Regions from separate parts of the Streptomyces sp. NBC_00038 genome, predicted to be linked through region 4. Evidence: riboswitches for the same ligand, from Rfam matches in the RefSeq annotation. Region 4 holds a riboswitch; each other region holds the start of a gene.

What was found. Region 4 has a riboswitch for cyclic di-AMP ahead of OG219_RS35795 (M23 family metallopeptidase). Riboswitches for the same ligand answer to the same signal wherever they lie in the genome.
Positions count from the first base shown of each region.
Region 1: another riboswitch for cyclic di-AMP. It lies ahead of OG219_RS19930 (transglycosylase family protein); the one in region 4 lies ahead of OG219_RS35795 (M23 family metallopeptidase).
Region 2: another riboswitch for cyclic di-AMP. It lies ahead of OG219_RS28350 (LysM peptidoglycan-binding domain-containing protein); the one in region 4 lies ahead of OG219_RS35795 (M23 family metallopeptidase).
Region 3: another riboswitch for cyclic di-AMP. It lies ahead of OG219_RS29585 (NlpC/P60 family protein); the one in region 4 lies ahead of OG219_RS35795 (M23 family metallopeptidase).

Region 1 is NZ_JAPELQ010000001.1:4,400,281-4,405,259, reverse strand. It holds gene OG219_RS19935 (transglycosylase family protein) at 31-981, shown strand; cyclic di-AMP (ydaO/yuaA leader) riboswitch at 1,165-1,329, shown strand; gene OG219_RS19930 (transglycosylase family protein) at 1,334-2,029, shown strand; gene eno (phosphopyruvate hydratase) at 2,373-3,659, shown strand; gene OG219_RS19920 (septum formation initiator family protein) at 3,767-4,243, shown strand; gene OG219_RS19915 (DUF501 domain-containing protein) at 4,319-4,894, shown strand; gene OG219_RS19910 (Ppx/GppA phosphatase family protein) at 4,891-4,979, shown strand, end outside.
Region 2 is NZ_JAPELQ010000001.1:6,250,836-6,255,814, forward strand. It holds gene OG219_RS28345 (hypothetical protein) at 1-581, opposite strand, end outside; gene OG219_RS28350 (LysM peptidoglycan-binding domain-containing protein) at 730-1,485, opposite strand; cyclic di-AMP (ydaO/yuaA leader) riboswitch at 1,490-1,641, opposite strand; gene OG219_RS28355 (CocE/NonD family hydrolase) at 2,002-4,008, opposite strand; gene OG219_RS28360 (peptide MFS transporter) at 4,027-4,979, opposite strand, start outside.
Region 3 is NZ_JAPELQ010000001.1:6,494,500-6,499,478, reverse strand. It holds gene OG219_RS29590 (BTAD domain-containing putative transcriptional regulator) at 1-2,098, opposite strand, end outside; cyclic di-AMP (ydaO/yuaA leader) riboswitch at 2,379-2,551, shown strand; gene OG219_RS29585 (NlpC/P60 family protein) at 2,559-3,707, shown strand; gene OG219_RS29580 (tellurite resistance/C4-dicarboxylate transporter family protein) at 4,112-4,979, shown strand, end outside.
Region 4 is NZ_JAPELQ010000001.1:7,930,208-7,935,186, reverse strand. It holds gene OG219_RS35805 (HPr family phosphocarrier protein) at 183-464, shown strand; gene OG219_RS35800 (GntR family transcriptional regulator) at 604-1,299, opposite strand; gene OG219_RS35795 (M23 family metallopeptidase) at 1,512-2,276, opposite strand; cyclic di-AMP (ydaO/yuaA leader) riboswitch at 2,289-2,449, opposite strand; gene OG219_RS35790 (pitrilysin family protein) at 2,642-4,030, opposite strand; gene OG219_RS35785 (pitrilysin family protein) at 4,027-4,979, opposite strand, start outside.

The DNA of each region.
Region 1 (4,979 bases), 3.5 Mb from region 4:
GTCACTTGCTGTCACGTGAAAGGCTTCCGCATGCTCTCCGGGAACGGCCGCCATCGTCGCCCCCGTCAGGCTCCCGCTCTCATCGTCGCGGCAGGAGTGACCGGATCGGCCATCGCGATCCCGTTGCTCGGTGCCACGAGTGCGAGCGCGGCCGACGTCACCACCTGGGACCGTGTCGCGGAGTGCGAGACGGGCGCCGCCTGGAGCGACAACTCCGGTGACGGGTACTACGGCGGGCTGCACGTGACCCAGTGGGACTGGGAGAACTACGGCGGCCTCAAGTACGCCCCGAGCGCCGACCAGGCCAGCCGCTCGCAGCAGATAGCCGTCGCCGAGAAGATCCTCGACGGCCGGGGGCTCGTCGCCTGGCCCACCTGTGGACCCCTCTCCGGGCTCAGCAAGGACTCCGCCTCGGTGGAGGTCGACACGGGTGTGTCCGACGACTCGTCATCCGACACGTCCACTTCGGACTCCTCGGACTCTTCGGAATCAACCGACTCATCTGGTTCGACCGACTTGTCCGCATCGTCCACCCCCTCGCCGTCCGCTTCGTCCTCGTCCGGCACTTCGACCAAATCCGATACTTCGGATGAGGGTGCGGGTGCGGACTCGAACGGATCAAACAGTGACGACTCGGACAAGTCCACCCAGGAGGACGGCTCTTCGAGTACGTCCGACAGCGCGACGACCGGCGCCGGGCGGCACCGTGGTGACACCGCCACCGAGGGTGCGACCGACAGTCGTACGGACAGCACGTCCGGGCGGCACGCCTCGCGTGAATCCGACGCGGCCCGCGATGTCGTCGACGGCTCGTACGTCGTCCGCGCCGGAGACAGCCTCTCGGTCATCGCCGACGCCCTTGGCCTCGAAGGCGGATGGACCGAGCTGTACGCCGAGAACGAGGAGACGGTCGGCACCGACGCGAACCTCATCCTCCCCGGTCAGAGCCTTGCAGTTGATGTCGAACCGGGCGAAAAGTAGCGGGAGTTCACGTCATGGTTCGCCATGGAATGTCCGGTTTGGCGAGAATGAGAGATGGATCTCAGACCCCCTGATCGTCTTTGAAATTCCGCCGATCGCCTGCCTACGGTCGTGACCGCTCGCCACAGCGGGCCCCGACGGACGCAACGCCGAATCCTGCCAGCGGCCGTACGGGAACAGTCGTCGCGTCAAGCGCCGTAGGCAGGAGCGGGGGACCCAAGGTAAGTGCCGCGCCCGGTAGTTGACCGGGAGTGGCTTGGGGTGAAGCCGTGTGCCGAAAGGTGCGCGACCGGGCACTCACCCGCCCGAACCCGACAGCTCACCTCGCAGGCGTCGGTGAGGGGATCACTTCATGCTGCGTTCGTGCAAGGGCAAGCACCGTCGCCCGTCCAAGGTCACCCGCATTGCCACGCTCGCCGGGGTGACCGGCGTAGCCGTCGCCGCCCCGCTCATGGCGTCCGGCACCGCCTCCGCCGCCACCACCTCCGAGTGGGACACCGTCGCCCAGTGCGAGTCCGGCGGCAACTGGGCCATCAACACCGGCAACGGTTACTACGGCGGTCTGCAGTTCTCCTCCTCCACCTGGTCCGCGTACGGTGGCAGCGCTTACGCCGCCACCGCCGACCAGGCCTCCAAGTCCCAGCAGATAACCGTCGCCGAGAAGGTCCTCGCCGCGCAGGGCAAGGGCGCCTGGCCGTCCTGCGGCACGGGCCTGTCGAGCGCCGCGTACGACGGTGGCACGAGCGACTCCTCGTCGTCCTCGTCCTCCTCCTCGTCGAGCAGCGAGCAGAGCACCACTCCTTCGCAGCAGTCGAGCACGCCCACCGCCACGACCAAGGCCGCTGCGACGAAGACCGTCGACACCCCGACCGGCAAGAAGGTCAAGAAGGGTGACGGCGAGTACAAGGTGAAGAAGAACGACACCCTCAGCTCCATCGCCGAGGCGAAGAACGTCAAGGGTGGCTGGCAGCAGCTGTTCAAGCTGAACAAGGACATCATCGACGACGCGGACTTCATCTACCCGGGTCAGCAGCTGCACCTCAGCTGAAGCGCGAAGCCTCAAGACTGAGGAGCCATGGTTGTCGGCCCACGGCGGTCGGCTGACAACAGGCTCGCAGCTGAACCACAGCTCTCTCCTATACGTGGTCTCCATACTGAAGGCCTCGTGTGGGTCACCCCCGTCCCCACGGGCTCCCCGCTCCGGTGCGTGTTCCCCCGTACGCACCGGGGCGGGGTTTTTCATTCCCTTTTTGTTCCGATCTGGAACAATGTTTACCCTGAGTTCTGCCCAAGGGATGGTCGACCGGCTGGCCGATCCCTCCGAGCCGGTTAGGCTCATCCCGCAGGGGTCTAAAAGGCCCCCGCGTACCCGCGTCACATCCCAGAAGGAGATGCTCGTGCCGTCCATCGACGTCGTCGTAGCCCGGGAAATCCTCGACTCGCGAGGGAACCCCACCGTCGAGGTCGAGGTCGGCCTCGACGACGGCAGCACGGGTCGTGCCGCCGTTCCGTCCGGCGCCTCCACGGGTGCCTTCGAAGCCATCGAGCTGCGCGACGGTGACCCCAACCGCTACGGCGGCAAGGGTGTGGAGAAGGCCGTCCTCGCCGTCATCGAGCAGATCGGCCCGGAGCTCGTCGGCTACGACGCCACCGAGCAGCGCCTGATCGACCAGGCGATGTTCGACCTGGACGCCACCGACAACAAGGGCTCGCTCGGCGCCAACGCCATCCTCGGCGTCTCCCTCGCCGTCGCGCACGCCGCCTCCGAGGCCAGCGACCTCCCCCTCTTCCGCTACCTCGGCGGCCCGAACGCGCACCTGCTGCCCGTTCCGATGATGAACATCCTCAACGGCGGCTCGCACGCGGACTCCAACGTCGACATCCAGGAGTTCATGATCGCCCCGATCGGCGCGGAGTCCTTCTCCGAAGCGCTGCGCTGGGGCGCCGAGGTCTACCACACCCTCAAGAAGGTGCTGAAGACCAAGGGCCTGTCCACCGGCCTCGGCGACGAGGGCGGCTTCGCCCCGAACCTGGAGTCCAACCGCGCCGCGCTCGACCTCATCATCGAGGCCATCAAGCAGGCCGGTTACATCCCCGGCGAGCAGATCGGGCTCGCGCTCGACGTCGCCGCGTCCGAGTTCTACAAGGACGGCAAGTACGAGTTCGAGGGCAAGTCCCGCTCGGCCGCCGAGATGACCGAGTACTACGAGGAGCTCGTCTCCGCGTACCCGCTGGTCTCCATCGAGGACCCGCTGTACGAGGACGACTGGGCCGGCTGGAAGGTCATCACCGACAAGCTGGGCGACAAGGTCCAGATCGTCGGCGACGACCTCTTCGTCACCAACCCCGAGCGCCTGGCCCGCGGCATCGAGGAGGGCTCCGCGAACGCCCTGCTCGTCAAGGTCAACCAGATCGGCTCGCTGACCGAGACCCTGGACGCCGTCGAGATGGCCCAGCGCAACGGCTTCAAGTGCATGATGTCCCACCGCTCCGGCGAGACCGAGGACGTCACCATCGCCGACCTCGCCGTCGCGGTGAACTGCGGTCAGATCAAGACCGGCGCCCCGGCCCGCTCGGACCGCGTCGCCAAGTACAACCAGCTGCTGCGCATCGAGGAGATCCTCGACGACGCCGCGGTGTACGCCGGTCGCAGCGCCTTCCCCCGTTTCAAGGGCTGACCCTCCGGGTCAAGTAGGAAGCGTCGTACGTACGTCCCCGTACTCGGTCCCGTACCGTGTGCGGGGACGTACGCACGTGACGGGTTTGTACCGGGGAGGCGGGACTCATGGCCGTGAAGGACCGGGACCGGTTCTCCACCGCGACCAGGCTGAAGCTGCTCGGCGAGCAGACGGCGGCCCGGGTCTACCGCTCCCAGACCAAGCGGCAGGCGCGCCGCTCGCGGCTCACCGGGCGGGCGGCGCTCCTCGCCCTCGTCCTCTGTTCGCTGGTCGTGGCCCTCGCGTACCCGATAAGGCAGTACGTGTCCCAGCGCGCCGAGGTCGCCGACCTGCAGCAGCAGCGCGAGGAGGCCCGTGCGCGTGTCGAGCAGCTGCGTGACCTCAAGGCTCGCTGGCAGGACGACGCGTACGCGGAGCAGCAGATCCGGGACCGGCTGCACTATGTGATGCCGGGGGAGACCGGGTACATCGTGATCGACCCGGACGCGGCGAAGCAGTCCCGCGCCGGCCAGGGGGCGGCCGACCGTCCCTGGTACGCCAACGTCTGGGACGGTGTGGACAAGGCCGACCGTTCCGACGAATGACAGTTGACAGATATTGAAATCTGTCATCTGTCATTCGATATCTGATAGCTGACCACGGAAAGACAGCACCCAGGCATGCAAACGCCCCCGCCGACCACCCCCTACACCGAGCCGACCGACGCGGACGTCGAGGCCTTCAAGCAGCAGCTGGGGCGACCGCCGCGCGGGTTGCGCGCGATCGCGCACCGTTGTCCCTGCGGTCAGCCGGACGTGGTGGAGACGGCGCCCCGCCTTCCCGACGGGACGCCGTTCCCGACGACGTACTACCTGACGTGTCCGCGTGCCGCTTCCGCGATCGGCACGCTGGAGGCCAACGGGGTCATGAAGGAGATGACGGACCGTCTGGCGAGCGATCCGGAGCTGGCCGCCGCGTATCGCGCCGCTCACGAGGATTACATCGCGCGGCGTGACTCCATCGAGGTCCTGGAGGGCTTTCCCAGCGCGGGTGGCATGCCGGACCGGGTGAAGTGCCTCCATGTGCTGGTGGGTCATTCCCTGGCGGCGGGTCCGGGCGTGAACCCGCTGGGCGACGAGGCCATCGGGATGCTGCCGGAGTGGTGGCGCAAGGGGCCCTGCGTGACGTCGTCGGATGACGACACCCGGCAGCTCGGCGCCGAGGCGGCCCCCGCCGCCGAGGAGGCCGCCAAGTGACCCGTGTCGCCGCCGTCGACTGCGGTACGAACTCGATCCGGCTGCTCGTGGCGGACGCGGACCCGGAGACGGGTGAACTCGTCGA
Region 2 (4,979 bases), 1.7 Mb from region 4:
CGGACCCGCAGTTCGTCGGCCCTGCGCGCGTCCCACAGGTGCCGGTGCAGGTCGAGCCGGTACCGCCGGTTGGGATGAGGATGCGGATGCCGACATGAGCCGGACTCGATGCCGGGGCGGCCCCACAGCGCGAGGCTGATCCGCTGACCGGCGTCCGCCCAGGCGGGCGGAGTCCGGACCACGAGGTACACCGGGTGCTCGCCCTCACGCCCCGCAGCTACGTCCTCGTACCGAGACTCGTGCCAAGACCCGTATCGAGACCCGTACCGAGCCAGGGCGATGGTCAGCCCCGGCCGCAGCAGCCCGTCGGGAGCGACCCTCGGCAGGTGCCAGCGCAACAGGTCGGGAGCCAGATGGCGGAGATCGGCCCGGATCCGGGCTGCGAGGCCGCGGCCATGCGTGCGCGCCACGGAACGCAGATTGAAATCGACGTCGATGCCTGCGGCGGCGCACGCCCCCGCCCAGTCCCCGGCGGAGCGGCGGGCGGTCGCAGTCTCGATCATGGAAGGCGGCACGGCGAACTCGCGCACGCGCAGCCAGAAGGAAAGGCGGGAATCCCCATTCGCGGTCTGAGTGAGCATCAGCACTCACCTTGCGCGGATGGGACCCCCAATCTGCCTACGGATTGAGTCATCATCGCGGCGAGCATAACGCCCCCGACCGCGATCCGGCAGGTGCATTTTCTGAGGTGCGGACCCGGTGCGGACCGCTCAGGGGGATGCGTCCGACTCAGTAGGCCCCGTTGACGTTGTCGATCGAACCGTACTTCGCAGCGGCGTAGTTGCAGGCCGCCGTGATGTTCGCGACCGGGTCGTAGGGGTCCATCGAGGTGCCGGCCACGTGGTAGGCCGTGAAGGTCGGGTCGATGACCTGGAGGAGGCCCTTGGACGGGGTGCCGGCGGCGGCGTTGGAGTCCCAGTTGTTGATGGCCAGGGGGTTTCCCGCGGACTCGCGAATGATGTTGCGGTAGATGCCGTCGTAGGAGCCGGGGATTCCGGACTGGGCCATGATGGCCAGGGCCTCCTTGATCCAGCCGTCGAGGTCGTTGGTGTAGGTCGCGGTGGTGGCGGGGGCCGCGGCGGAATCCGTGGTGGAGCCGGTCGACTTAGCGGACGTTTTGGCGGTTTTCGTGCCAACCGTCAGGGTCGTGCCCGGGCGAATCGCCGCCGGGTCGCCGCCGATGACCGCGGCGTTGGCCTTGTAGAGCGCCTGCCAACTGCCGTCCTTGGTGTGTTCTCGCGCGATCTTGGACAAGGTGTCGCCCGCGGTGACCTTGTACGTGACGAGCTTGACGTCGGGGACCGCGGCCGGAGCGGCCTTCGCCACCGCGGTGGCCTGGGCGGGCACGGACGCCTGGGTGGCGGCGTGGGCGCCGGTCGCGCTCACCAGGGGGAGTGCGAGTGCGGCTCCGCCCGTTCCGGCGGCGACCATGCCGCGGGTGAGGTGGTTGGTCCTGGGGCGGCGGTGCTTGCCTCGTGCGGGCATGGCGAATTCCTCTCCGGCGCCTGCGAGGTGAGCTGTCGGGTTCGGGCGGGAGCTGCCCGGCCGCGTGGGTGGGCGCGGCTTTACCCCTAGCCGTTCCGGAGTCCGGATCGGCGGCTTACCTGGGTCCCCCGCTCCTGCCGTGAGCGTGTGGGTGGGTGGGGTTTCCGGGCGGCGGCAGGATTCGGCGTTCCGCCTGGATCGACGCGAACGTATGCGAGAGCACATGTCGGGAACAAGGCCCGATTTCGCGGCGTAGATCGCTTTTGCCTCGGTGGATTGCAGAGAGAATCGCCCGATTCCACCGGAATGTGAAACTCAACTTGCCTTTCGCGAACGGGCAATTGTGAGGCGGGGTCAGATGTCGATCTTGTCCGGACGTGACCCATTTCACGCGACCAAGCGTGAACAAAGCGGCGACGTAGGCAATCTAGGTGCAATACGGGCATCTGCTGGATGCCCGAAGGCGCGATGACCGGGTGGCCGCCCAGCCCCCTGTCCCGCGGAATAGGCGGCCGCCTAGCCTGCCGTCCGCGGAATTCGCCGCTCCCACGTCCGGTGGAACACGACTTCGTCCCCGTCGCTGCAGATCACCTCGTTCAAGGTGATGAAGTCATGGGCATCGCAGGTGATTTCGGAGGTCGTGGAGACCCGCGCGTCCCAAGGCAACTCCGGCCGGTGCAGCCGGATCGACCAAGTCGACCGGGTCCGCGCGGACAGCGGATCCGACTCGTTGATCGTGTACGTCTCCAGCGCGTCCTCCGTGAATTCGAGGCCGTCGGGATAGACGCGGGTGCCGCCGTAGCGGGGGTCGACTTCGAGGCGCCACTCGCCCTTGGCGACGTCGCGTACGACGAGGCGTTCGGGGCGTGGTTCGTCGAGGGTTGCCGGCACGACGACGCCCAGGGGTTCGGACTCCTCCGGCTCCTCGAAGGTGATCGGGAACGACGACTGCCTTGCCCGTACGGGGAGTTCGAGGGCGCTGCCCGCCGGGTCCAGGGTGAAGCCCGCCTCCGAGCCGGGCTGGGGCCAGATCCACGGCCAGTACGCGGAGGAGACGGCCAGCCGGATGCGGTGGCCCGCGGGGAAGGCGTGGCCGATGCCGTTCAGCTCGAAAAGCACGTCCTCCGTAGAGCCCGGTTTCCAGGGAACCGCCTGGTCACGGCCGTGACGTGCTGACAGGTTCAGGACGCCGCGGGTGACGAGGGTCGATGAGCCGTCGGGGGCCACGTCGCAGACCCGGGCGATCACCTGGCCGCGCTCGGCGTGCGAGGTGAGTCGCAACCGCACCTTCGGGCGCCCCAACACCCAGGTCTCCTCCGGGACTTCGAACTCGAAGCACGCCGAACGGCCGTCCTCCTCCCGCTGGTCCGGCGGCAGGTCCGCGTCGTTCCCGAAGGGGAAGAAGCGGCCCGCGTCCACGCCCGTGTGCATGGGGGAGCGCACCAGTACCGGCGCGCCCTGGAGGCCGTACGAGACCGGCGTCACGGCGGGCGACGGCCAGGTCTCGTCGCCCACCCACCGGCCCGGCAACACCTCGTACACCGTTGCCGGACGATGCGAGTCACTGACGTACGAGCGGAGGAGCGGCTCCGACATCACGCCCCTGCCGGAACCGGAGGAGGGCTTCAGCCAGTGGTCCCACCACCGCAGCGTCTCCTGAAGGAACCCGATCGCCGGGCCCGGCGGCAGGCCCCGGTCCGGGTACTGGTGCGACCAGGGGCCGATCAGGCCTCGTACGCGATCGGGTGGCAGGTTCTCGACCAGGCGCAACACCGTGTCCCGGTACGGGTCGTGCCAGCCGCCCACCGCCAGGACGGCGGCCTGGATCGCGCCGTAGTCCTCGCAGACGCTGCCGTGGCGCCAGTACGCGTCCCGGGTCTGGTGCTCCAGCCAGGTGTGGATGAAGGGGTCCACCGCCTCCAGCCGCTTCACCCACATGTCGCGCCACATCACCTCGCCCACGTGCACCGGGTCCGGCGGGCGGGCGGCGAAGGCGAGCATGGTGGCCGCCCAGGCGTGCATGTCGACGGCGAGGACGGAACCTCCCATGTAGTGCACGTCGTTGTCGTAGCGGTCGTCCGCCGAGCAGACCGTGACGATCGCCTTGAGCGGTTCGGGCGCGAGGGCCGCGATCTGGAGGGAGTTGAAGCCGCCCCAGGAGATGCCGAACATGCCGACCTTGCCGGAGCACCAGGGCTGGGAAGCAAGCCAGTTGACCACCTCCACGCCGTCCGCCAGCTCCACCGCCGAGTACTCGTCCGTCGGCATGCCCTCCGAGTTGCCGTGGCCGCGGACGTCCACGCGGACGGAGGCGTAGCCGTGTCCGGCGTACCAGGGATGGCGCTGCCAGTCGCGTGGCGCGGTCCAGTCCGTGAGGCGGTACGGGAGGTACTCGAGGAGCGCCGGTACGGGTTCGTCGGTCAGCGGGCGCCAGACGCGGGCGTACAGGCGGGTGCCGTCCGGGAGCGGGATGAGGACGTCCTCGTGAGCGGACTCGTAGGGGAAGGACGTACGGATGCGCATGGCGGGATCCCAGTGGCTTCAGTGGACGGGGTGCATCGTGCGGCGCAGCCAGGGCGCGAGTGCCATCACGGCGAGGCCCGCGGCCACCGCGATCGCGCCGTTGACGCCGAAGTAGGCAGGCTTGGAGACGTCGTCGTAGAGCTTCACGGTCTGCGCCTGGATGCCGTTGGCGAGCGCGAGCGACAGGAACCAGAGGGACATGGTCTGGCTGGAGAAGGCGGCCGGGGCGAGTTTCGTGGTGGCCGACATGCCGGAGGTCTCCAGGAGGATGTCGCCGAGGCCGAGCAGGAAGTACGAGCCGACGATCCACCAGGCCGACATCAGGTAGTCGTCGCTGCTGTGACCGCTGGTCGGCAGCACCATCAGGAGGAACGACAGGCCGCCGAGCACGACCCCGATCGCGATCTTGTTGGAGGCGTGCGGCTGGCGGTGGCCCATCCGGACCCACAGCGCGGCGACCACGGGCGCGAGGGCGACCTCGAAGGCGCCGAGCGCGGAGGCGTACCAGCTGGCCGGGAAGTCGTAACCGAGGATCGTGGTCTCGGCGTTCGACGCCGCGAGCAGCATCATCGTCGAGTACGCCTGGAAGAGGATGAAGTTGAAGACGGTCGAGGCGAGGAAGAGGACGATGTACGGGCGCAGGCGGCCGCGTTCGTCGTCCGTCACCCGGGGGCTCCTGAACATCACCGCGAAGTAGACGACCGGCGCGATCACCGAGATGAGGGTCAGCAGGTCGACGAAGCGGTCCATCGTCAGGTAGCCGACCACCGCGAGGAGAGTCGCGAGTACCGCCGCCGCGAGGAGGCCGAGGACGATCACCAGGACCGCGCGGCGCATCGCGTCGGGCGCGAGGGCGAATTCCGCCGAGTGCTTGCGTCCGGCCAGGTGACGGCGGCCCATGACGTACTGGATCAGGCCGAAGGTCATGCCGATCGCCGCCGCCGAGAATCCCCAGTGCCAGCCCCGGTGGT
Region 3 (4,979 bases), 1.4 Mb from region 4:
GCAGCCGCCGGAGGGTGACGAGTTGGCGTACGGCGCGCGGGCCTTCGCCCATGAACAGGCTTCCCGTGGACAACACCGCGGCGGCGCGGGCGACTTCGACGTATTCGGGCTCGGGGTGGTAGTGCGACAGGGGCGGGCCTGTGTCCGCGGCGAGGGCGGCGAGGCGGGGGTAGCTGGAGCCGATGGACCAGGCGGCGGCCAGGACGGCGGTGAGGGCGGCGAGGGTGGGGCAGTCCGTACGGGCCAGGGCGTGTCGCAGGGCCAGCACGAGGTTGTCCTGCTCGGCTCTGATCTGCTCCCAGGCGGTCAGCGGTTCCGAGCCGAAGAACCAGTCGTGGTACGTGACCCCGAAGTCCCGCGCCCAGGCGAGGAACCGGTCGACGGCCTCCTCGTCCTCGCCCGCCTCCGCACACCGGGCCGCACTGAACTCCCGTACGGTCTCCAGCATTCTGAACCGCACGCCGGCCGCGGTGTCGGCGACGGTGAGCAGCGACTGATCGGCCAGCTGCTCCAGGAGAAGCAGCGCGTCCTCGCCGAGGACCTGCTCCGCCGCCTCGCCGGAGAAGCCGCCGGGGAAGACGGACAGGGTGCGCAGCGCCGCCCTGGCGTCCTCGTCGAGCAGGTTCCAGCTCCAGTCCACGACCGCGTGCAGTGTGCGGTGGCGCTCCGGCGCGTCCCGGGCCCCGCCGCGCAGCAGCGCGAACCGGTCGCCGAGGCGGCGGGCGATCTCCGGCACCGAGAGGACCCGTACCCGCGCGGCGGCCAGCTCCACGGCGAGCGGCAGCCCGTCGAGGTGGCGGCACAGCTCGGCCACCGCGTCCGGCGGCAGCTCCACGCCGGGCCGGGCGGCCCGGGCCCGCTGTGTGAACAGCTCGACGGAGGTGCCGAGCCCGAGCTCCGGCAGCGCGTACACCGCCTCCGAGGTGAGGCCCAGCGGGGCCCGGCTGGTGGCGAGCACCCGCAGGTCCTTGGAGGACGAGACCAGGGCCTGTACGAGGTCGGCGGCACCGGCGACGACCTGCTCGCAGTTGTCGAGGACGAGGAGCGCGGACCCGGAGCCGAGCACGCCGAGGATGCCGGACACCGGGTCGTGACCACTGAGTGCGCCGGGCCGTCCCTCGCCCGCGCCGAGCGCGGAGGCCACCTCCGCGGCCACGTCCGCGCCCGCGGTGACGCCGGCGAGCGGCACGAAATACACCACGCGCTGCTCGGCCCGGCGGCTGACGGCGTGCGCGAGCCGGGTCTTGCCGAGACCGCCGGGGCCGACGACGGTGACGGCGCGGGAGGCGCGGAGCAGCCGCTCCACCGCCGCGATGTCCTCGTCCCGGCCGAGCAGCGGGTTCGGCTCGTGCGGCACGCCGTGCCTGGCGACGGGCGCCTCGCCGCGCAGCAGCTCCTGTTGTACGGCCTTGAGTCCGGCGCCCGGATCCGTGCCGAGCTCGTCGCGCAGTTCACGGCGGTACGCCTCGTACCGCATCAGCGCGGCGGACGGGCCCGCCGTGGCCGCCTCGCCGCGCAGCCGCTCGGCGAGCACCTCCTCGTCGCGCGGATGCTCCGCGGCGGCCGCGGCCAGCTGTCCGGCCGCCTCCGCGTGCCGGCCGAGGCGGGCGAGTGCGAGCGCCTGCGCGCGTACGAGCGTGCCGCGGACGGGGGCGCGCTCGGTGCGCAGCGCGGCTACAGGGTCGTCGGTGTCGCCGGCCTCGTCAGGGGTGCCCTCCCACAGCGCGAGCCCGGCCTCGGCCGCGGCCAGCGATCCCGCGTGGTCCCCGGCCCTGGCCCGGTCCGCGCTCGCGGCGGCGTACAGCAGTAGGGCGGAGCTGTCGACCTGCTCCTCGGCGAGTGTGAGCCGGTATCCGGTCGGCGTGCTGATGAGGACGTCGGCGCCCAGCTGCGCCCGCGCCCTGGACACCAGGACCTGTACCGCCTTTCCCGGCCGCTCCGGCAACTCCTCCGGCCACAGCCCTGCCACCAGCCGCTCGGTGCTGCAACCCGTGCGCAGGTCGCCCGCGAGCAGCGCGAGGAGACCTCGGAGCCGGGGCGCGGTGACCTCCTGCCCGCGATAGGCGACACGCGGCAGCAGGGTCAGGTCGGTGGTCATCCGTGCAGATTAGCCAGGCCCGGCCGCCGGGGGCTCCGGCGCGGGCCGAACTCCCCACGCGGGCCGAACTTCCGCATCGCGGGCGGCTGCTGCGGTCGCTCCGACCGCTTCGGACAACTCACCGCAGACCATTCCAAATCGACCCCGGGTGACGAAGCTCATGACTAAGGTCACGAAAATGTATCGGGCATATCGAACATCAACCTTCACAAGGGCCACACGAGTTGGCTAGCGTGCTGACCAGGCCGCCCGACCCCCACCGGCGAACGTCGCCGGGCCGCGGTAGCCTCCGCCGAGTCCGGCGCGCCTTCATGGCAGCTGGAGCCGGGGACCCAACCGACCTTGGGGTGAATCGGTCCAACTGCCTTGTCGGGCAGGGACCGTAGGGCAACCCTTCCGAACCACCCGCCCGAACCCGACAGCTAACTCGGTAGGCGGATGATGGAAGGAGTCGCCTCCCTTGGCGTCGCATCGCAAATGGCTCTCGGGTACGCGCGTGGCGGGCATACGGCCCCCCGCGCTCGCAACCGCGGCCCTCACCTCGGTGGCTCTGCTCTCCCAGACGGCGACCGCCGCGCCCTCGGAGGAGCCCAAGCCGAGCCTCGAAGAGGTCGAGAAGAAGGTTGACGACCTCTATCGGCAGGCGGAGTCGGCCACCGACAAGTACAACGCGGCCAAGGAGAAGACCTCCAAGCAGCGCAAGCAGGTCGACACCCTTCTCGACGACGTCGCCAAGCGCACGGAGAAGCTCAACACCGCGCGTGAGGAGCTGGGTTCGTTCGCCGCGGCGCAGTACCGCACCGGGGCCGCCGCCCCCGACACCGCGAGTCTCCTGCTGGCCGACAACCCGCAGGACTACTTCGACCAGACCCAGCTGATGGACCGGCTGACCACCCGCCAGAAGGCGGCCGTCGACGACTACGTCACGGAGCAGGCCGCCGCCACCGAGAAGCGCACGGAGGCCTCCCAGAGCCTGGAGACGCTGACCACCTCGCAGACCGCCCTCAAGACGTCCAAGGCCGACGTCCAGCAGAAGCTCGCCTCGGCGCGCGAACTGCTCTCGCAGCTGACCGCCGAGGAGAAGGCGCGGCTCGCGGCGATCGAGGAGGAGCAGCGCAAGGAGGCCGAGCGCAAGGCGGCGGAACTGGCGCAGCAGCAGGCCGCTGCCGAGGCCGCGGCGAAGGCGGCCGCCCAGGAGACGTCGTCGAGCGCCACGACCGGCACGACCACCACCACCGACTCCTCGTACGCCACGAAGGCGGCCAAGGCCATCGCCTTCGCCCGTGCCCAGGTCGGCAAGCCGTACGTCTGGGGCGCCACCGGCCCCGGCTCGTACGACTGCTCGGGCCTCACCCAGGCCGCCTGGAAGGCCGCCGGCGTCACACTCCCGCGCGTCACCTACGACCAGGTGAACGCCGGCACGACCGTCGCCCTCTCCGACGCCCAGCCCGGCGACCTCGTCTTCTTCTACGACGACGTCAGCCACGTCGGCCTCTACATCGGCAACGGCATGATGATCCACGCCCCGAAGCCGGGCGCGTACGTCCGCGAGGAATCGATCTACTACGACGGCGAGTCGGCGATCCACAGCGTGGTACGCCCGGCGTAACGCAACGCACCACCCGGACACCCTTTTCGCGGGGCACGCACGCGTGGGGCACGTTTTCGTGCACTACGGGGCGTGCCTCGCGGCCGTTTCGGGCGAGGCACGCCAGGCGGCTGTCACGCCCTGCGCGTTCGCGCTCCGCGCGAGGCGCGAGGCGCGAGATCCTGATACGCACGCGCCGGGGTGTGTGGGTCCTGATAGGCACGCGCGGAGCGTGGTCCTGCAATACGCAGGCGCCGGGCACTTCACCCCGCGCGTGGGCGCACTCCACGGCTTTCACGCCCCACCCACCCCAAACAAGCGCGTGCGCCATCCCCCACGCACGCGTGCCCCACGTTTTCATCCCCCGCGCGCGTGCCCCGCGGGCCACCCGTCCGGAGATCCCTAGCATCGGGCCCATGCCAGCCATGCCAGCCATCCCCCAGCTCCGCGCGTGGTGGGCCGAGCGGCCGCCCGCCGCCGGTGCCGCCGTCATGGCGACCGGCATCATCTCGGTCGGGTGGCATCTGACCGGCTACGAGACGCTGTCCCGTATCGCGCTGGCGCTGGCGGCCGTCGCCTGGCTCGCGCTCGCCGCGGACTTCGTCGTACGGCTGGTGCGGGAGCGGACGCGCTGGGCGGCGGAGGCGGGCACGCCCGCCGGGCTCACCGCTGTCGCGGCGACGACCGTCCTCGGTACGCGGCTGTCCGCGCTGGGGTGGCAGGAGGTCGCCGAGGCGCTGCTTGCGCTGTCGGCCGTGCTGTGTCCGGTGCTGCTCTTCGTCGTCGTACGGCACTGGAAGCGTCGTATGCCGGGAGGGGTGTTCCTCGTGTGCGTGGCGACACAGGGCCTGGCCGTGCTGGGGGCCACGCTCGCCGCGGCGCTGGGCGCGGACTGGCTCGCGCACACCGCGCTGGTGCTGTTCTGGCTCGGGATCGTGCTGTACGCGGTGGCGTTCGCGCACTTCGACATCAGGGAGGTGGCCACGGGCGCCGGGGACCAGTGGGTCGCGGGCGGCGCGCTCGCGATCTCGGCGCTGGCCGGTGCCGAACTCGTCGCGGCACACCACGTGAACGCCTACCTGTGGAACGACGACGACAACGGCGTCCTGCGCGCCGTCACCGTCGCCCTGCTCGTCCTCGATCTCGCCTGGTACTGCGTCCTGGTCGCCGCGGAACTGGTCCGGCCGCGCCTGCGCTACGACGCGCGGCGCTGGGCGACCGTGTTCCCGATGGGGATGACGGCGGCGGCGACCCTGTCGGTCTCCACCGCCCTCGATGTCGACTGGCTCAAGG
Region 4 (4,979 bases):
GACAACGGCGCGAGGCAGTCTTGGGGGACCGAAGTCGGATCCAGGCCGGGATCCGACAACGGGGTCCGGGACGGCGGCAGACGGCAACAGACGGTTTGTCACCGAATGCACCCGCTCCGGACGCGCTTCACGATATGGGACACTGGTCTAGACAACTTGAGCCACCTGAAGGGCAGCATCACATGGCTGAGCGCCGCGTCAACGTCGGCTGGGCCGAGGGCCTCCACGCCCGCCCCGCCTCCATCTTCGTCCGGGCGGCCACGGCCTCCGGCGTCCCCGTGACGATCGCCAAGGCTGACGGCAACCCCGTCAACGCGGCCTCCATGCTCGCGGTCCTCGGCCTGGGGGCCACGGGCGGCGAGGAGATCGTCCTCGCGTCCGACGCCGAGGGCGCGGACGTCGCCCTGGACCGTCTGGCGAAGCTGGTCGCCGAGGGGCTCGAGGAGCTTCCCGAGACCGTCTGAGGTGCAGTGGCGGTTTTCATCGCTCCAAAACACCGGCAAGGGCCCACCCGAATTATCGGGTGGGCCCTTCGCAATTCCATTGTGCGGGCAGCATAAATAATCTCCCGCGAATTACTCCTCTTTGTATACGGCGCTCTTGTTAATGCCGCAGGCCCGTCATGTTTACGGGATGTTGCGAAGTCCTCACACGGTCCGGGCGATCCCCCGCGCCGGGAAAGCGGAGCCGGTGCGCGGCCGTCGCCCGTTCGGTGTGCAGGGCCGTGATCGCCCGCGCCCGCTCACTGTCGCCGCGCGCCACGGCGTCCACGATCCCGCCGTGCTCCGCCCAGGATTCCGCGGGGTTGGCCGGCGCCTCGACCGCGTACATCCAGGCGATCTTGTGCCGCAGCTGGGCGAGTGTCGAGGTCAGCGCGGTGCTTCCGGAGGCCTGCGCGAGGGTCTCGTGGAACCAGCCGCCCAGCGAGCGCAGATCCTCGCTGTTGCCCCTCCTGGCCCGCTCCTGACCCAGTCTGACCAGGCCTCGGAGCACCTTGAGGTGGGCCTCGGTGCGGCGCTGCGCGGCCCGGGCGGCGCCCAGCGGCTCAAGGAGCATGCGCATCTCGAGCAGGTCCCCGGCCTCCTGCTCGGTCGGCTCCGCGACGCACGCGCCCGCGTGCCGCCGGGTGACGACGAAGCCCTCTGCCTCCAGCGTGCGCAGGGCCTCGCGCACAGGGACGCGCGAGACTCCGTAGCGGCGCGCGAGCAGTTCCTCGGTGAGCCGGCTGCCGCGCTCGTAGACACCCGCGACGATGTCGTCGCGGATCGCTGTGCATACCGAGTGCGCAGGAACACGCATACCGGACCTCCGCTTTAATCCCCGTGAAACGCCGTCGATTGACGCTTGTTCAGTGACTCTATTGCAGAGACTCGGAATTTCCGATGGCGGGCCGGAATCCATGGATATTTTTTGGACAGGAAGCGGTTCGAAACGACAAGGCCCCGGCTCGTGCGAGCCGGGGCCTTGTGAAGTACGTACGCGAGTGATCAGACGTTCACGCCGGAGCGGCGTCAGATGTTCACGTCGTGCGAGCGGAGGTACGCGACGGGGTCGATGTCCGAGCCGTACTCGGCGGTCGTCCGGGCCTCGAAGTGGAGGTGCGGCCCTGTGGTGTTGCCGGTGGACCCGGAGAGGCCTATCTGCCGGCCCGGGGTGACCGTCTGGCCCACGGAGACGCCGATGGACGACAGGTGGCCGTACTGCGTGTACGTGCCGTCGTTCATCTTGATGACGATGTTGTTGCCGTAGGCGCCGCCCCAGCCGGCCTCGACGACGGTGCCGGAGCCGACCGCGTGGACCGAGGTGCCGGACGCGGCGTGGAAGTCGATGCCGGTGTGGCTGCCGGAGGACCAGAGGCTGCCGCCGGTCTTGTAGCCGGTGGAGATGTACGAGCCGGTGACCGGCGGGACGAAGGTGTTGAGGCGCTTGCGCTCGGCCTCGCGGGCGGCGCGCTCCTTGGCCTCGCGCTCCTCCTTGGCCTTCTCCGCGGCCTTCTTCCTCGCGGCCTCGTCGGCCTTCTTCTGTGCGGCTGCCTCGTCGGCGGCGTGCTGCTGGGCCGCGGCCTGCGCGTCGATCTGGTCGGCGATCGTGTCACCGATCTCGACGGCCTGGGTCAGGCCGGTCTGCTCGACGGAGTTGTCCGCGGCGAGCGCCGGGGCGGCCAGGGAGCCGAGGACACCGGTGGTGGTGAGCGCCGCGACGCCGATGGCGTTCGTGGTCGTGCGCTGCACGCGGCTCGGGCGACGGTGCTTCCCTGTGCCACAGGTGAACGCCATGGAGGGGCTGATCCTTTCCTTCCTTCTCGCCTACCGGGTTAGCTGACGGGTTCGGAGCAGGAAGGTCTCCTACGGACCACCTCCGGGGAGGGCGTCCGATTCACCCCAGGGACTGCGTGTGGGTCCCCGGCTCCCCTGGCTCGCGCCGTACGGGGACTAAGCGATGGCTGTCCGGTGCCGCGGGTGCGGCGCACTGCCTGACGAACAGCCGGACCGACGCTAAACGGGACATCTTTCAATCGACAAACGGATCACGGCTTTTGTAGCGCATGCCACAGGGCAGACAGGCAACCTCTCTATCAATACGGACAAATGGGGGCCCAGGAGACTCCGTGGTCTCCTGGGCCCCCAAGGGCACTGCTGTCCTACTCCGCCGGAACGACGCTCACTTCACCGATTCCGAGGGCCTTGACGGGCTCCTCGATCGTCGCGGCGTCGCCCACCAGGACGGTCACCAGGCGGTCCACCGGGAAGGCGCTCACGGCGGCCGCGGTGGCCTCCACGGTGCCCGTGGCGGCGAGCTGCTGATACAGCGTCGCCTGGTAGTCGTCGGGCAGATGCTGCTCGACCTGGTCGGCCAGCGTGCCCGCGACGGCCGCCGCCGTCTCGAACTTGAGGGGCGCCACACCCACCAGGTTCTGTACGGCGATGTCGCGCTCGGCGTCCGTCAGGCCCTCCGCGGCGAGGGTGCGCAGCACCTTCCAGAGGTCGTCGAGCGCCGGGCCCGTGTTCGGGGTGTCCACGGAGCCGCTGATGGCGAGCATCGCGATGCCCGAGCCGTCCGGGGCGGAGCGCAGGACCTGGCCGAACGCCCGCACACCGTAGGTGTAGCCCTTCTCCTCGCGCAGGACGCGGTCCAGGCGCGAGGTGAGGGTGCCACCGAGGCAGTACGTGCCGAGCACCTGGGCGGGCCAGACGCGGTCGTGCCGGTCGGCGCCGACACGGCCGATGAGCAGCTGCGTCTGGACGGCGCCGGGACGGTCCACGATGACGACCCGGCCGGTGTCGTCGGCGGTCACCGGCGGCACCGGGCGCGGCTCGGCGGACGAACCGGTCCAGGAGCCGAGCGTGTCGGCGAGCAGCGCGTCGACGTCGACTCCGGTGAGGTCGCCGACGATCACGGTGGTGGCCGTGGCGGGGCGTACGTGCTTCTCGTAGAAGGCGCGTACGGCCCCCGAGTCGATCGCCTCGACCGTCTCCTCGGTGCCCTGGCGCGGGCGCGACATGCGCGACGTGGCCGGGAACAGCTCCTTGGAGAGCTCCTTCGCGGCGCGGCGGGCCGGGTTGGCGGTCTCGTGCGGGATCTCGTCCAGCCGGTTGCGCACCAGCCGCTCGACCTCGCTGTCCGCGAACGCCGGTGCCCTCAGGGCGTCGGCGAGCAGATCGAGGGCCTTCGGGAGGCGTGAGACGGGGACTTCGAGCGACAGGCGTACGCCGGGGTGGTCGGCGTACGCGTCGAGCGTGGCGCCGCAGCGCTCCAGCTCGGCCGCGAACTCCTCGGCGGAGAGCTTGTCGGTGCCCTCGGAGAAGGCCCGCGCCATGATCGTGGCGATGCCGTCGAGGCCCGCGGGCTCGGCCTCCAGCGGCGCGGCGAGCAGCACCTCCACGGCGACGACCTGCTGGCCGGGGCGGTGGCAGCGCAGCACGGTCAGGCCGTTGCCCAGGGTGCCTCGCTCGGGTGCGGGAAAGGCCCACGGCCTGGCCTCGCCGGCCTGCGGCTGGGGGTGGAACTCCATGGTGGCGAGCTCGGTCACTTCGCCGCCTCCTCGTCGGTGTCTTCAGCGTCTTCAGCGGCGATCGGTTCGTAGACGAGTACCGCGCGGTTGTCGGGGCGCAGGCGGGACTTGGCGACCTCCTGGACCTCCTCGGCGGTGATGTCGAGGACGCGCTGCACGGCGGTCAGGGCGAGCTGCGGGTCGCCGAACAGGACGGCGTACCGGCACAGTTCGTCGGCGCGGCCCGCGACCGTGCCGAGCCGGTCCAGCCACTCGCGCTCCAACTGGGCCTGGGCGCGCTCCATTTCCTCGGCCGTGGGACCCTCCTCGGCGAACCGGGCGAGCTCCTCGTCGACGGCGGCCTCGATGACGGGGACCTCGACATCGCCGGACGTCTTCACGTCGAGCCACCCCAGGGAGGGCGCTCCGGCGAGCCGCAGCAGGCCGAACCCGGCAGCGACGGCGGTGCGGTCGCGGCGTACGAGCCGGTTGTAGAGCCGGGAGGACTCGCCGCCACCGAGGACGGTCAGCGCCAGGTCGGCAGCGTCACCTGCGCGCGTACCGTCCTCCGGGAGCCGGTAGGCGGCCATCAGCGCGCGCGAGGGAACCTCTTCCTCGACGACCTCGCGCAGCTCCTCGCCCATGGTGTCGGGCAGGGCGCCGTCGCGCGGGGCGGGCTTGCCGTCGTGCCCGGCGATGGAACCGAAGTACTTCTCGATCCAGGCGAGCGTCTGCTCGGGGTCGATGTCCCCGACGACCGAGAGCACCGCGTTGTTGGGCGCGTAGTAGGTGCGGAAGAACGCGCGGGCGTCCTCCAGGGTGGCCGCGTCCAGGTCGGCCATCGACCCGATCGGGGTGTGGTGGTACGGGTGGCCCTCGGGGTACGCGAGCGCGGTCAGCTTCTCGAACGCGGTCCCGTAGGGCACGTTGTCGTAGCGCTGGCGCCGCTCGTTCTTGACGACGTCCCGCTGGTTCTCCATGGACTCGT